4 regions of the Marivita sp. S0852 genome follow, and region 1 is predicted to be linked to each of the others. Evidence: riboswitches for the same ligand, from Rfam matches in the RefSeq annotation. Region 1 holds a riboswitch; each other region holds the start of a gene.
The links. A riboswitch is a leader RNA that binds a small molecule or an ion and turns the genes downstream of it on or off. The one in region 1 is predicted to bind cobalamin.
Positions count from the first base shown of each region.

Region 2: linked by a shared signal. The riboswitch ahead of ACG74X_RS09740 (FecCD family ABC transporter permease) and the one ahead of ACG74X_RS14000 (TonB-dependent receptor plug domain-containing protein) in region 1 are both predicted to bind cobalamin.
Region 3: linked by a shared signal. The riboswitch ahead of ACG74X_RS14910 (energy-coupling factor ABC transporter permease) and the one ahead of ACG74X_RS14000 (TonB-dependent receptor plug domain-containing protein) in region 1 are both predicted to bind cobalamin.
Region 4: linked by a shared signal. The riboswitch ahead of ACG74X_RS14850 (DUF1636 family protein) and the one ahead of ACG74X_RS14000 (TonB-dependent receptor plug domain-containing protein) in region 1 are both predicted to bind cobalamin.

Region 1 is NZ_JBIQWA010000005.1:450,068-453,456, reverse strand. It holds gene ACG74X_RS14025 (Dps family protein) at 1-256, shown strand, start outside; gene ACG74X_RS14020 (DUF1289 domain-containing protein) at 318-575, opposite strand; gene ACG74X_RS14015 (hypothetical protein) at 648-1,121, opposite strand; gene hemP (hemin uptake protein HemP) at 1,124-1,300, opposite strand; gene ACG74X_RS14005 (hypothetical protein) at 1,546-1,704, opposite strand; cobalamin riboswitch at 1,693-1,900, shown strand; gene ACG74X_RS14000 (TonB-dependent receptor plug domain-containing protein) at 2,028-3,389, shown strand, end outside.
Region 2 is NZ_JBIQWA010000004.1:136,124-139,512, reverse strand. It holds gene ACG74X_RS09745 (ABC transporter ATP-binding protein) at 1-740, opposite strand, end outside; gene ACG74X_RS09740 (FecCD family ABC transporter permease) at 737-1,678, opposite strand; cobalamin riboswitch at 1,818-2,002, opposite strand; gene mraZ (division/cell wall cluster transcriptional repressor MraZ) at 2,678-3,187, shown strand; gene rsmH (16S rRNA (cytosine(1402)-N(4))-methyltransferase RsmH) at 3,191-3,389, shown strand, end outside.
Region 3 is NZ_JBIQWA010000006.1:160,323-163,711, forward strand. It holds gene ACG74X_RS14905 (cobyrinate a,c-diamide synthase) at 1-1,192, shown strand, start outside; cobalamin riboswitch at 1,276-1,456, shown strand; gene ACG74X_RS14910 (energy-coupling factor ABC transporter permease) at 1,511-2,191, shown strand; gene cobF (precorrin-6A synthase (deacetylating)) at 2,238-2,978, shown strand; gene ACG74X_RS14920 (hypothetical protein) at 3,103-3,389, opposite strand, start outside.
Region 4 is NZ_JBIQWA010000006.1:147,689-151,077, reverse strand. It holds gene cobN (cobaltochelatase subunit CobN) at 1-487, opposite strand, end outside; gene cobW (cobalamin biosynthesis protein CobW) at 493-1,551, opposite strand; gene ACG74X_RS14850 (DUF1636 family protein) at 1,553-1,939, opposite strand; cobalamin riboswitch at 2,032-2,239, opposite strand; gene ACG74X_RS14845 (TRAP transporter permease) at 2,287-3,389, opposite strand, start outside.

The DNA of each region.
Region 1 (3,389 bases):
AGCGCTTGATGCGCACGCGGAAGGCACGCTTGCCGGGATGCTGAAGCGGTCCAAAGTGTCGGAGCGCGAAGGTCATGCATCCGCCGAAGAAATGATCAAGACCCTCATGGAAGCACAGGAAACGCTTGCGGCAACTTTGGCCGGCGCAGGCGAACTGGCGGCAGAGAACGGTGACACACTCACCGAAGACCTATGTATTGCTCGCGGGCAAGAGCACGAGAAATTTGCCTGGTTCCTGCGCGCGCATCTGCGCTGATCGCAACGCAAGTGCACGTTAGAGGCGGTGCCATGGGGGTGCCGCTTTTTTCGTTCTGGCGTCAGGCCGCTTTGTCAGTATCCCAGACCAGCTTGATCTTCTTCTTTTTCAGCTTTTTCGCATAGGCTAGTTTCCAGTGGCTGTACTTGCCCAATGCGTCCTGCTGCCGTTGCAACATTTCTACAAAAGCCAAACGGTGTTTGTCTTTTTTTAGATCCTTGAACAGTGACTTCTGCGCCTTTGTCATCGAACATCCGATACAGTGCCCGGCGCGTTTGAATTTGCAAACGTCAATGCAGGGGCTGGGAATTTTGGCCATATGATCCTCGCAAATAGCAGGCGACGCCTGTCCTGTTTTGGCTGGGTATGAAGAGATACTTTATATGTGTCATCAGTGTCTGGTGATCTGTGAATTGGTCAACCCGTCGCGTGCCGGATTGTGCCCTCGGACCAGCTCGCGCGTGCCGGTTCCTACCTCTGCGGATAGCAATGCCAGGTGCTCTGCAAATGCGGGCCAAACCAAAAGTGTTGCAATCAGTGATGCCTCGTGCAGATCGCCGTCACTGGCAAAGCGCACCATGTTGGCAAAGACCGCTTCGTCCGATCCGATGCACCGACATGCAACGCCGTGCCGGACCATGGGCCGCACCATATGGGTGTCGATCATCGCAATCAGCCGTTCAAACCGCAAAAGTTCGGCCCGTCCGTCCTTTTGTCCAAAAGCCGTGGCATAGCTGTTCCAGACCAGAGTTTGTCCATTCGGGCCATCCTGCCAAAGGCGGAGGTTGAGGATCAACTCGGCCTCCCAGGCTGTGACTTCGGTCAGCTGCCCCACGGCGGCGGCGCCGCGAATGTCGCGCTCCATTTTCATTTCGTCAGAATTAACTTGCCGGCGCGGGTGATCCGAAGCGTGTAAACCTGCGCGTCGAGCACGATTTTTGCCTGCACCCCGTCAGGGATCAAGGCGCGTGCGTCATGAACCTGAATCTCGCAGTCAGAGTTCGTTGTGGTGGCAGCACTTAGCTTGTCGCTCATGGCGTTCATGTCCGACCTCGCATAACGTCTGACAGCGTCTCAAAGCTGCATTCGCACCCGCCATCTTGTGACAGGCAACCATACAGAGCGTCTCGCCAACACTGCGCGTCTTGTTCGTGTTTTGGAAATAACAAATTCAACAACCGAACCATTGCATGCATCCTCGTTTGTGTCCGGGCTGCCCTGCATCAGACAGGTGGCTGGGATTCTCTCATGGCGATAGTTGTCGACTATTTTAATCAGAAATGCAATCCTTACAAAAACACTCGACTGAAAAAACCTTTTTCCGCCGATGCACCTATGGCGCAGATTGCGACATGTGATCCGGTCTCGCAGCCGGGGTCGATCAGCTTATCCAATATGCCGCGTAAACCAGACTTGACGCACCAGACCGTCAGGGTGCAGATGGACATGTTTACGGTCCGATCGTTGCAAGACGGTTGGTGAAAAGGGAACGCGGTGCTTCTTTCGAAAAATCCGCGACTGCCCCCGCAACTGTGAGCGGCGAGCGACGCTGAAAGTGCCACTGGGTCCGGTGAACGGAACTGGGAAGGCCAGCAGAGCACAGACCCGCAAGTCAGGAGACCTGCCGTAAGCCAACACCCAGTCCGGACGCGGGGTGCGTTGGGGCGGCGGCACGTCCGCAGTGGTGTCTATCACCGTCTGCGGATGCTCAGGCATTCCAGATTATTTATTAAGCCGGCGCGGTGCGCCAGACAAAGCCGGGAGACATGTCATGTCACGCCTCACATCCAAACTTCTTCTATGCACAATCATGGTCGCCCCGTCTTTGGCCGCGGCTCAGGAGACAGGTGGTGCCGTTGTCGAACTCGATGAGATCGTTGTCTACGGGGGCCTTCTGCCGACCAACCTTGAGACCACCGGCGCGACCATTGATGTGGCCGAAGGTCCCGAATTGTCGATCAAAGGGATCGGTGCGTCCGCTGCGCTGGATGCATTGCCGGGTGTGTCGGTGACATCGAACGGTGGTTTGGGCACCCGCGCCACCGTCCGCATTCGCGGACTTGGCGGGTCGTATATTGGCGTTCGGGTCGACGGCATCGACGTTACAGACCCGTCAAGCACCCAGACAGCCTTTAATTTTGGAACGCTTCTTACCGGATCACTGGATCGCATTGCAGTAATCAAGGGCACGCAATCCGCGATTTACGGATCGGACGCGATTGGTGGTGTTGTCGATGTCCAAAGCTGGCGACCCTTGGTCGACGGGTTTTCGGGCAACGCCAAGCTAGAGCTCGGCAGCTTTGAAACAGGGGCCGCCAATCTGAGTTTCGGCTACCTGGACGAACGTGCCGAACTGGCGCTTAGCTTGGGTCGTGTCACATCCGAGGGCTTTTCGGCGCGGGATACCAATGACGAGAATGATGGCTTTGAACAAAGCTCTGTCAACCTGTTCGCAGCCTATCAGGTCAGCGATACGATCCGGTTGGGAATGTCGGGCATCTGGTCTGACAGCACGTCTGAATTTGATCGCTCGACAACGGACGCCTCGGGCGAATTCGACGAGACGCGCAAAGGTGTACGTCTGTTCGGCGAATACCAGCTTGGAGCGTGGTCGCATGAGCTGTCATTCAGCACATACGAGGTTGATCGCTTTGATGCGGGCGGGTTCACGCAAGATTTCAATGGGCAACGTGACACCGTTGCCTATCTTGCGCAGGGCGAAATTTCACCGACCGTCGGCTTGGCGTTTGGTGCCGACTGGACCGAAGAGCGCGCGTCGCTGGACGGCAATAAGTATGACGCGTCCAATGCCGCTGTTTTCGGCGAAATCAAGGCCACGCCCAATGATCAATTGGAAATCTCGCTGACCCTGCGATACGATGATTATTCTGACTTCGACGGCCAGGTGTCAGGTCGCGCGGCACTGTCCTATGCTCTGACCGATACGACAAGCCTTCGCGCGTCTCTGGGCACGGGATACCGCGCGCCGTCGCTTTATGAACGGTTCGGTCCCTTCGCAGGATCGGGCGTTCTTGATCCTGAAACCAGCCGCAGTTTCGATCTGGGCATTGACCACAGCTATGGAACCCGTGGTGCAGTACGCGCGACGCTGTTCTGGTCCGAGATCGACAAT
Region 2 (3,389 bases), on a different contig from region 1:
GGTTCAATCAACAGCCCGTGGCGCGTGTGCACGATGTTTGCGTTCAGGCGAAACACCCGCGCCAGCATATCGCTGGTCAAGACGTCCTCGGGCGGGCCGTCTCCGGCAATGCGCCCGGCGTGGATCACAATGATGCGCGAACAATACCGCGCAGCCAACGACAGATCGTGCAGCGACGTGAACACGGTGCGGCCGTCTTTGGCGAGCGATTGAAACACCTCAAGCGTGGCGATTTGCGCGGCAGGATCAAGACCGGCAATCGGTTCGTCGGCAATCAGAAGCGGCGTTTCCTGCGCCAATGTGCGGGCAATCAGTACGCGTGCCTGCTCTCCACCGGACAGATGTGTGGCAATGCGCGAGCGAAAGCTGTCCAGCCCCATCCGCGTGAGTGCGGCGTTGACGCTGGCCTGATCGGTGGCCGACAGCGACGCGCCACGGGCCAGATAGGGCAGACGGCCCAGCGCAACCACCCGTTCCACGGTCATGGGCCAGGCAATCTCGCGCTTTTGCGGCAGCCAGGCGGCCTGTGCTGCGCGGTCTTTCGGGCGCAACTGTGCCAGGCTGCTTGTGCCTTCAAAGGGCAACAGCCCAAGCGCGCCGCGCAGCAAAGATGTTTTGCCCGCGCCGTTTGGACCTATCAGTCCCACACATTCCCCGGCCCGAAGGCGAAGCGAGGCCGCGTCAACAACCGGGCATTCGCCCCGGCGCACGGTCAACGCATCCAAAGCCAGAAGGGTCATGCGATTTCCCTTCGGGTTTTGTAAATCAGATGCAGAAACAGCGGCGCGCCGATCAGGGCCATCACAACCCCCAGTTTCAGGTCGCGTTCCGGCAGGATCAGCCGCACCGCAAGATCGGCGGCAAGCACCATCGCGGCCCCGCCAAGGGTAGAGGCCCAAAGCAATGTCGAGGGGCGACCCTGCGCCACCCGGCGCAGGATATGCGGCACGACCAGCCCGACAAACCCGACGGCACCGGCCACTGCTGTTGCAGCCCCCACTGCGGCCGCGGTGCCGAACAACAACCGAAGCCGCAGCGATGTCAGCGACACGCCAAGCGCTTCGGCCGCGTCTTCGCCCAATGTCAGCGCATCAAGGCCCCGCCCCAGCGTCGCCAGCGCCAGCCAGCCCAGTGCCATGATCGGCAGCGCCAGCCAGACATGGCTCATGGCGCGATCGGCCACACTGCCCATCATCCAGAACACGATCTCGGAGGCGGCATAGGGGTTGGGCGACAGGTTCAGCGCAAGCGATGTGAGTGCGGCCGCAAAGGCCGATACGGCGATGCCTGCCAGGATCAGCGTCAAGGACGACCCGCGCGGACCGGCCAGCAGCAGGATCATCCCCACAGCCACCGCCGCAAAGGTCAGCGCGGTCAAGGGCAGCGCCAGGGCAAAGGTCACCGCAAGACCGGTCTGAAGCGCGATCACCGCGCCAAGTGCCGCCGATCCGGAGACGCCGATCAGACCGGGTTCGGCCAGGGGATTGCGCAGAAAGCCTTGCATCGCCGCACCGGCCAGCCCCAGAGACGCGCCCACCATGGCGGCCAGAAGCGTGCGGGGCAGGCGGATGTCCTGCATGACCGTCACGATCAGCGGATCGCCGCTCCCGAAAAGCGCGGCAAGGCCCGTCCCCGCGGGGATGGCGGCATAGCCCACAAAAAGCGATATCAAGGACATCGCCGCAACAAGAGCCAGTAGCGCAACAAAGAGCTTCACTCTTCGACCTCCCGCGCGTGTTACATGTTCGGGGCCAAAGCCCCGAACGGCGACCGCCACCACACCGGAGAACCGTTACACCCTGCGCACCCCGCGCGGATGTAGGGTGATCGGCCACGGCAGGTCTCCTGACTTGCGGGTCATGGCGTGGATCGGGCCTTCCCGGGCGGTCCCAGTGGCATTGTCCGATCACGCTGTCCGCTTACAGTTGCGGGGGCAGTCGCGGGGTTGCACCGCGTTCCCTTTTCACCGGGTTTTGCCCGGACCGTGACAGCTCTGGCGTACTCTGCGGAACCGACCATTGCAAGCACCGGGGCCGCCCGGGGTGTGACGGGAGCGGCATGGGAAACGATGGGACAGATATGGGACGCGCTGGGCCAGGCGGGGGTGATTCCGCGAATCGACGCCGAATTTCCAGGTTTTTTGCGTGATCCGTTATGCTTTTTTCGTAAAATAGCTGCGATAAGACATAATGTTCCACTTTTGTTTTATATGCTTTCGGGAAATTATGGGTCTCGATGGTCAGAAAATGCCGGCACAATATCTTGTGGTTAATGATGAATTGCTCGGATCATTTGCTATTTTTAGCCCCTGATTGCCTACCAGATGCTGTGTTTGGGGTATGTGTAAAACAAAGGTTTGTGTTTTTTCCCATAAAAAACTGTTGCGACCCATGCTTTCCCATGGCATCCCTAATGCACAAGATGAGAGCAGGAACAGCAAACGAGGCGACAAAGACCTCAACGCGGTATCCAAACAATAAAAAAAGCAGGTTTCATACAGGCCCCCGCTTTCATCTAACACAGAGATCCGGCGCGCGGGCGAGCAGACATCCCCCCAGGTGGCGCGCGCAGTCGGACTTTCCCGGAGACGGGACACGGGCGGCGGGTTGATCAGTGGCAGCAGATCAACCCGCCGTTTCCGTTTCCGGACCCAAGGCGTGAAAGGACCAGTAGGGCAGTGACCCGCAAGCTAAGGTTCAGAGGCGAAAGTCATCACAAGGTTGATGGCAAGGGTCGGGTGTCTATCCCGGCCTCGTTTCGCCGTGTGCTGGAGGCGGGCGATCCGAACTACACCGAAGGTCTGAACCCCGAATTGGTCATTGTCTACGGCGACAAGCGGCGCAAATATCTTGAATGTTATACGGTCGAAGCCATCGAAGAGGTGGACGACAAGATCGAGGCGCTTCCCCGCGGATCGGTCGAGCGCCGGATGCTGCAACGCTTGTTCAACACCCAATCCCATGCAACCAGCGTGGATGACACCGGGCGTCTGGTTTTGCCGGCCAAGCTGCGCGAAAAGATCGGCCTGTCCTCTGAGGCGCTGTTCACCGGTGCCGGTGACACCTTCCAGATCTGGGAGCCCGAGACCTACGAATCCGAAGAGCTGGCGGCGACCGAAGAGTGGCTGGACGATCTGCCCGACAATGTTGACCCGCTGATCTTCCTTGATGGGCCATCAGGAGGCTAAAACATGTCTGCTGCCGCTGCCTCGCCGCCACATGATCCACATATTCCGGTTTTGCTTGCCCCGCTTTTGCGGGCGGTCGCGCCGGTTTCGGGGGTCTGGATCGACGGAACCTTTGGCGCGGGCGGGTATGCACGTGGTTTGATCGAGGCAGGTGCCGACACCGTGATCGGCATCGACCGTGATCCGCTGGCGCATGAGATGG
Region 3 (3,389 bases), on a different contig from region 1:
CGGCCCGGATTATATTGATCCGGCGTTTCATCTCGCGGCCTCGGGGCGTGCGTCGTTCAACCTTGATTCATGGGCCATGGATGATGCACTGCTGACCGCGATTGCAGGGCAGGCGGAAGGGGCCGATATCTGCGTCGCCGAAGGTTCCATGGGGCTTTATGACGGGGTGGCCACGCGCGGCCAGACCGGGTTTGGTACCAGTGCCGAGACAGCTTTGCGGATGGGGTGGCCGGTTGTGCTGGTGGTGGATGTCAGCGGGCAGGCGCAATCTGCTGCTGCGGCGGCGTTGGGCTTTCGCATGTATGCGCCCGATTTGCCTTTTGCCGGTGTGATCCTGAATCGCGTTGCATCGCCACGCCATGAACGGCTGACGCGGATGGGGATGGAGCAAGCGGGGCTGACCGTGCTGGGCGCGTTGCCACGCCGCGGGGATCTGACTTTGCCGGAGCGGCATCTTGGCCTGATCCAGGCGGTCGAGCATCCGGACTTGGACGCCGCTATCGCGGGCTATGCGGCGTTTCTGCGCGAGCATGTTGATATCGCTGCACTCCGGGCTGCGGCATGTGGCAGGTCATTGCAGACAGGGGGCACCATGCCCCGCCCGCCGGCACAGCGGATCGCTTTGGCGCAGGATGCTGCGTTTTCGTTCACCTATCCACATCTCATCAAAGGCTGGCGCGCTGCCGGGGCCGAGGTTTTGCCGTTTTCGCCCCTTGCGAATGAAGCGCCGGATGCCCGTGCTGATCTGGTCTGGCTTCCCGGAGGCTATCCGGAATTGCACGCCGGTCGGCTGGCAGCGGCCGACATATTTCGCGCCGGACTGAAAGCCCATGCCGAAACCCGACCGGTGCATGGTGAATGCGGCGGCTATATGGCCCTGGGCGCTGCCTTGGTCGACAAGGAGGGCCGCTGTCACAAGATGGCCGGACTTCTTGGTCTGGTCACCAGCTATGAAAAACGGAAATTCCATCTGGGCTATCGGCAGGCCCGGTTGCTGGCCCGCTTGCCGGGCTTCGATCCGGGTGTGCTGCTGCGCGGCCATGAATACCACTATTCCACAATCCTTGATCAGCCAGACGCCCCATTGGCGCAGGTGGCCGATGCCGATGGCAATCCGGTGGCGGAAACCGGGTCGCATCGCGGGCGTGTGTCGGGCACTTTCTTTCATCTGATCACGCAAGAAAAACCATGACCAATTTTGATCGAGCCTCAGATCGCGCCCTGCGCTGTCACAGCTTTGATACGGGAAATATCCTTTGCGAGACAGAGCGGTTTGACGTAACGTGAAAACACGGTGCCACGCATGTGGCTAAAAGGGAATCGGGTGAAAGACCCGGACTGCCCCCGCAACTGTAAGCGGTGAGCGCAATGGCAAAACCACTGGCCGAATGGCTGGGAAGGGCCCGCGCGCATTGACCCGCAAGTCAGGAGACCTGCCGTGAAACCGAAGGCGTTTGCCTTCATCAAATCACCCGTCGCCGGAGGGGCGACTTAACAAGGGACGTGTCTCATGCATATTGAACCCGGCGTCGTTGACGGCGCCAAAATGGTATTTGCCTATGGCACTGCGGCTGCAGCTGCAGGGTATTCTTTCAAACTGATCGCCAACGATCTATCCAGCCATACTATCGCATCTTTCGCCACGCGGACAGTATTGGCCACAATCGGCGTTTTCGTGTTTTTCGAACTGTTGCCCCATTTCGCGGTTGGTGTGTCCGAGGTGCATTTCATTCTTGGCACAACGCTGTTCCTGCTGCTGGGGGCGGCACCTTCGGCTGTGGGTCTGGCATTGGGGCTTTTGGTGCAGGGCATGTTCTTTGCTCCGACAGACCTGCCGATGTATTTCGTCAACGTCACCACGTTATTGGTGCCGCTTTTCGCCATTGATGCGCTGGCTCACAGGATCATCCCGCGGGATCGCGCCTATGTCGATCTGGCTTATGCAGATGTGTTCAAAATGTCAGTCGCCTATCAGGGCGGTGTCGTCGCCTGGGTGGCGTTCTGGGCGTTTTACGGTCAGGGGTTCGGGGCGGACAACCTTAACGCCGTCTGGACCTTTGGATTGGCCTATATGCTGGTCGTGGTGATCGAACCGATCGCCGATCTTGCGGTTCTGGCCGGGGCCAAGGCGCTGCGGGGCGGTGGTGTTCGCGGCCTGTTCACGCACCGCTTATACAACAACGCTGCCTAAGCGATGGGATCTGGGCCGCCTGTCGGCCCGGATCCGTCCGCTTGTAATGACCATCGAACATCTCTGGCTGATCGGGATCGGCACTGGCAACCCTGACCATGTGACAGGCGCGGGCATGCAGGCGCTTCGTGATGCCGCAATCGTCCTTGTGCCGCACAAAGGCACGGATAAAGATGATTTGGCACAGCTGCGGCTTGGCATTATCGCAGCCAGCGGCACAAAAGCGCGGATCATTCCCTTTCAATATCCGGTCCGCGATCCGAATTTGCCCTATCAAGACCGGGTTGCCGCATGGCATGACCGTATTGCCGAACGCTGGCAGGCGGCCCTGGGAGCGGCTGGTGTCACGGGGCCAGTTGCGCTTTTGGTATGGGGAGATCCGGCGCTTTACGACAGCACCCTGCGCATCGCCGCGCGCCTGTCGCCGCCGCCACAGATGCGGGTTGTGCCGGGAATAACGGCGATTCAGGCGTTGACGGCGGCCCATGCGATCCCGCTGAACACGGTGAATGGACCTGTTCATGTGACCACGGGTCGACGCCTGCGCGATCACGGTTGGCCCGCCGAGGCGGAGACGGTGGTTGTCCTGCTCGATGCGGATTGCAGCTTTCGTCAACTGGACCCGACGTATATCACCATCTGGTGGGGAGCCTTTCTGGGCATGCCGCAACAGGTGTTGTGGCACGGTGCCTTGACAGACGCCGCCGAGCAGATTCCAGCACTCCGTTCTGCTGCGCGTGCCGAACATGGTTGGATCATGGACACATATCTGATGCGCAGATCGTGACAGGCTGCGGAGGATGATCCCTCTGTCAGTCATCTGCTGTGCATCCATATTACATAACCCTGATTACGCGAAAATAATGCCGTACCCACGCAGCGTGTCGGAACTCGCCAATAATGAGACCAAATTAATGAGACTCGGGCAAGCGCCCTGCACAAGTAGCAGTGCCCTTCGGCAGATCGCTGATCTCGTTCCAGCTGTCGAAGTCCTTCAACATTTCGGTGAGGACATCCTTCTTCTTGAGGTCGCGCCCTTGGCGCTGCTTCATGGCCATCTCGACGCGCTTGGCAATCAAAGTTGAACCATCTTCGGGAAGGTCTTCCAGCCTGAGCGCCAGTCCGTAGGCACGATTGATGCAATCTAGATACCACTCATCTGGAAACAGATCTTCGATCGCAACATCGGTTTTCTTCA
Region 4 (3,389 bases), on a different contig from region 1:
CCTGCGCCATATGCGCCAGCACGGCCTGCGCGGCGACCGTCCCGCCCGTGTCACACAGCCGCGCCAGCCGCGTTAACACAGGTTTGGTCACAGTCGAGATTTCGTCCAGACGGCGGTCTTCGCGCCCGTCAGCGGGCAGCACGGCCAGCGCGATGTGTTTCTGCTGCGCCAGCGCCCGGATCTGTTGCAATCCGTAGGGCCAATACGGCACGCCACCGATCAGACGGACAAGTATGGCTTTGGCACCGCTAAGCGTTTGGTCGATATAGGTATCGACCGACAATGGATGTTTAAGCGCCACGATATTGGCCAGCCTGAGCGACGGCAAACGGCCCTCTGGCCCACCGCCGCGATGCCAGGCCTCCGCGAATGCGCCTAGATCGGAATCCGACAGCGACAACACCACCAGATCCGCAGGCTCTTGCCCCACGTCAAAGGGTGTCTCGCTCTCTTCCAGACCGTGACTTTCGCGAAAGACCACATGCATGGCGGCTACTCTGCAGCCCTGGCAGGGACTGACCGCAGCGCTGTATGGATCACATCCGCGTTGATATCCTCATGTTCGGCAATCACCACCAGCCGTCCCTCGCGGGCCTCGTCAGGGTGCCAGGCGCGGTCAAACTGATGCCGGACACGGGCACCTACGGCTTGTACCAAAAGGCGCATCGGCTTGCCTGCGACAGCGGCATAGCCCTTGATCCGCAGAATGTTGTGATCCCGCGCCAGCCCTTCGATGGACGCAACAAGATCGGCGGGATCGTCCAGTTCCGGGATCGTGACGACAATGCTCTCAAAATCGTCATGTTCATGATCATCAGCCCCGTCATGATGCGACGGGCGCGCGTCCAGATCATCTTCTGCTGCGGCCTCCAACCCCAAAATGATACGCGGATCAACCACCCCTTCCGCCACTTCGACCACAGGCACGGTGCGCACGGATTCTGCCGCGATGATCTCTTTTGCACGGGCAACGCCGACAGGCCCGGCCAGATCGGGCTTGGTCAGCAGGATGATATCGGCGCAAGAGATTTGATCGCCGAACACCTCGGACAAAGGCGTTTCGTGGTCGATGCTGTCATCAGCCAGCCTTTGCGCATCCACGCGGGCCACATCCGTGGCAAAGCGCCCTGCCCCGACGGCTTCGGCATCGGCCAGCGCGATGACGCCATCAACAGTGATCTTTGAGCGGATGTCGGGCCAGTCGAACGCCTTGAGCAGCGGCTTGGGCAAGGCCAGACCAGAGGTCTCGATCAGGATATGATCCGGGCGCGGATCAAGCGCCATCAGCGCCTCGATCGTGGGGATGAAATCATCGGCGACGGTGCAGCAAATGCAGCCATTGGCCAGTTCCATGATGTTTTCCGCCGGACAATCGGGGATGGCACAGGATTTCAGGATATCACCGTCGACCCCCACATCGCCGAATTCATTGACAATCACCGCCAGACGCTTGCCGCCGGGATTTTGCATCAGCTGACGGACCAGCGTGGTTTTGCCGGAACCCAGAAATCCGGTGATGACGGTGACGGGAAGTTTCGCAAGGTCTGACATGTTAGTTCTCCAGTGGGGGAAGACGGGCGACACAGTTACGCTTGAAATGCTCGGGACGTTCGCGCCACGGGATCAGGCCATCCGCGGTGGCGTGATAGCGGAGGGCACCGTCCAGGATCATCTCCGGATCGTTGAGTTCATCGCAATTTGCGAACACATAGGTCCAACGCGCGCCACCCCGCAGCGCGATTGTGCACCCATGGTCGCAGTTTTGCAGACATTCGACGGGCGTTACGCGTATCGCGTGAGGCACCGGCAAACGGCGCATTGCGTCGAACAACACCTGCCCTGGCCAGCGGTCATCGCCGGGATCGTCCCGGCCGCGACGGCACTTGGTGCAAATCAGCAATTCAGTTGGATTTTCTGGCAGTTCTGCCGTGTTTGTCATGGCTCTCGGTCCCATATCGCATGGAACGCGGGAACGGATGGCGAGGATACTCCGGCTGCCGGAATCGCCCCGACACCAGAACACCCCGTCCGGTTTCGTCGTCTTGTGCTGGCAGGTCTCCCGGCTTGCGGATTCAGGGCTCTTGGCCCTACGGTCGATCTGCCTTCCCGGCGGCTGCCAGTGGCGGTGATCGACCTTTCCGGTCACGGTCGCGGGGGCGGCTGTTTTGACCGCGATAGATTGCGGCTCAACATTCCCTTTTCACCTGCAGCTGCAGGCACCAACACAGAAGCAGCATTTGCCGAATCCATTGCCACTGTCAAGAACAAGAACAGGCGCGACATGCGCTAGGCGGGTGCGGTCACCGGGTCGGGCCAGCGCAAGCTGGCGATCAGAACCACGGCGGCCATGATTGAGGCCGTCCAACCCGGCAGCAGGGCAAGCACAGCAATCGTGATCCACACTAGGGCCGAGCCCTTCCGAACCATCCGCACGCGTTGATTGGCCGACAGTGCCGCCACCGCGATCACAAACACGATGCCCGAAAACGCGGCATGTGCGATCTCTGCCGTCCCGCCTTGCAACAGCAAACCGGGATAGGCGATGAACAGCATGGGCAGGGCGTAACCGACCCCTCCCAGGCGCAGCGTGTCGCGCGCAACGCGGGTCCACGGAGCCTGGGCGATGGTCGACGACACAAAGACCGCGACACAGACCGGCGGCGTAATAACCGACAGCGCGGCGTAGTAGAGCACAAACAGATGCACCATCACGGGGTCCAGCCCCTGCTGGATCAAGACGGGCGCAAATACAGCAGCGACCAGCACATAGGCAGCCGAGGTCGGCAACCCCATCCCCGCGATCAGACAAACCACCGCCATGATACTGGCGATGGCCCAGATGTTGCCACCGGCAACGCCGATGATCTGCGATGTTACGGCGATGCCGACACCTGTCAGATTGACCATCGCAACAAAAACCTGCGCCGCGACCAGCAGGATACCAACGATAACAACCCCTTTGCCCCCGTCCCGAAACGCGCGCAGCAAGGTGGCCGCGATTTCCGACAAGGTGCCACCCCCGGCCAAGGTGCCGATGCTATAGGCGACGATGATGCCGATCATTCCGAAACAGGCGGTCAACTGGATCGAATTTCCGTTCCAGATGCCCCAGGCCAGCCCCGCGATTCCCGCAAGGATCGGCGCAAGGCGTTGCCAGTTCAACGCAGCCTTCCAGTCCGGCAGATCGGAGGCGTCCACTTGCCCCAGATTGGTGCGTTTGGCGATCAGATGGATCGTGGTGAAGACACCCAAATAGAACAGAAAGGCCGGCATGAACGCCACAGCGGCAATGGTCCAGTAATTCACGCCCACGAGTTCGGCCATGACAAAGGCTGCGGTGCCCATGATGGGTGGTGCCAGCTGACCGCCGGTCGATGCCACGGCCTCGA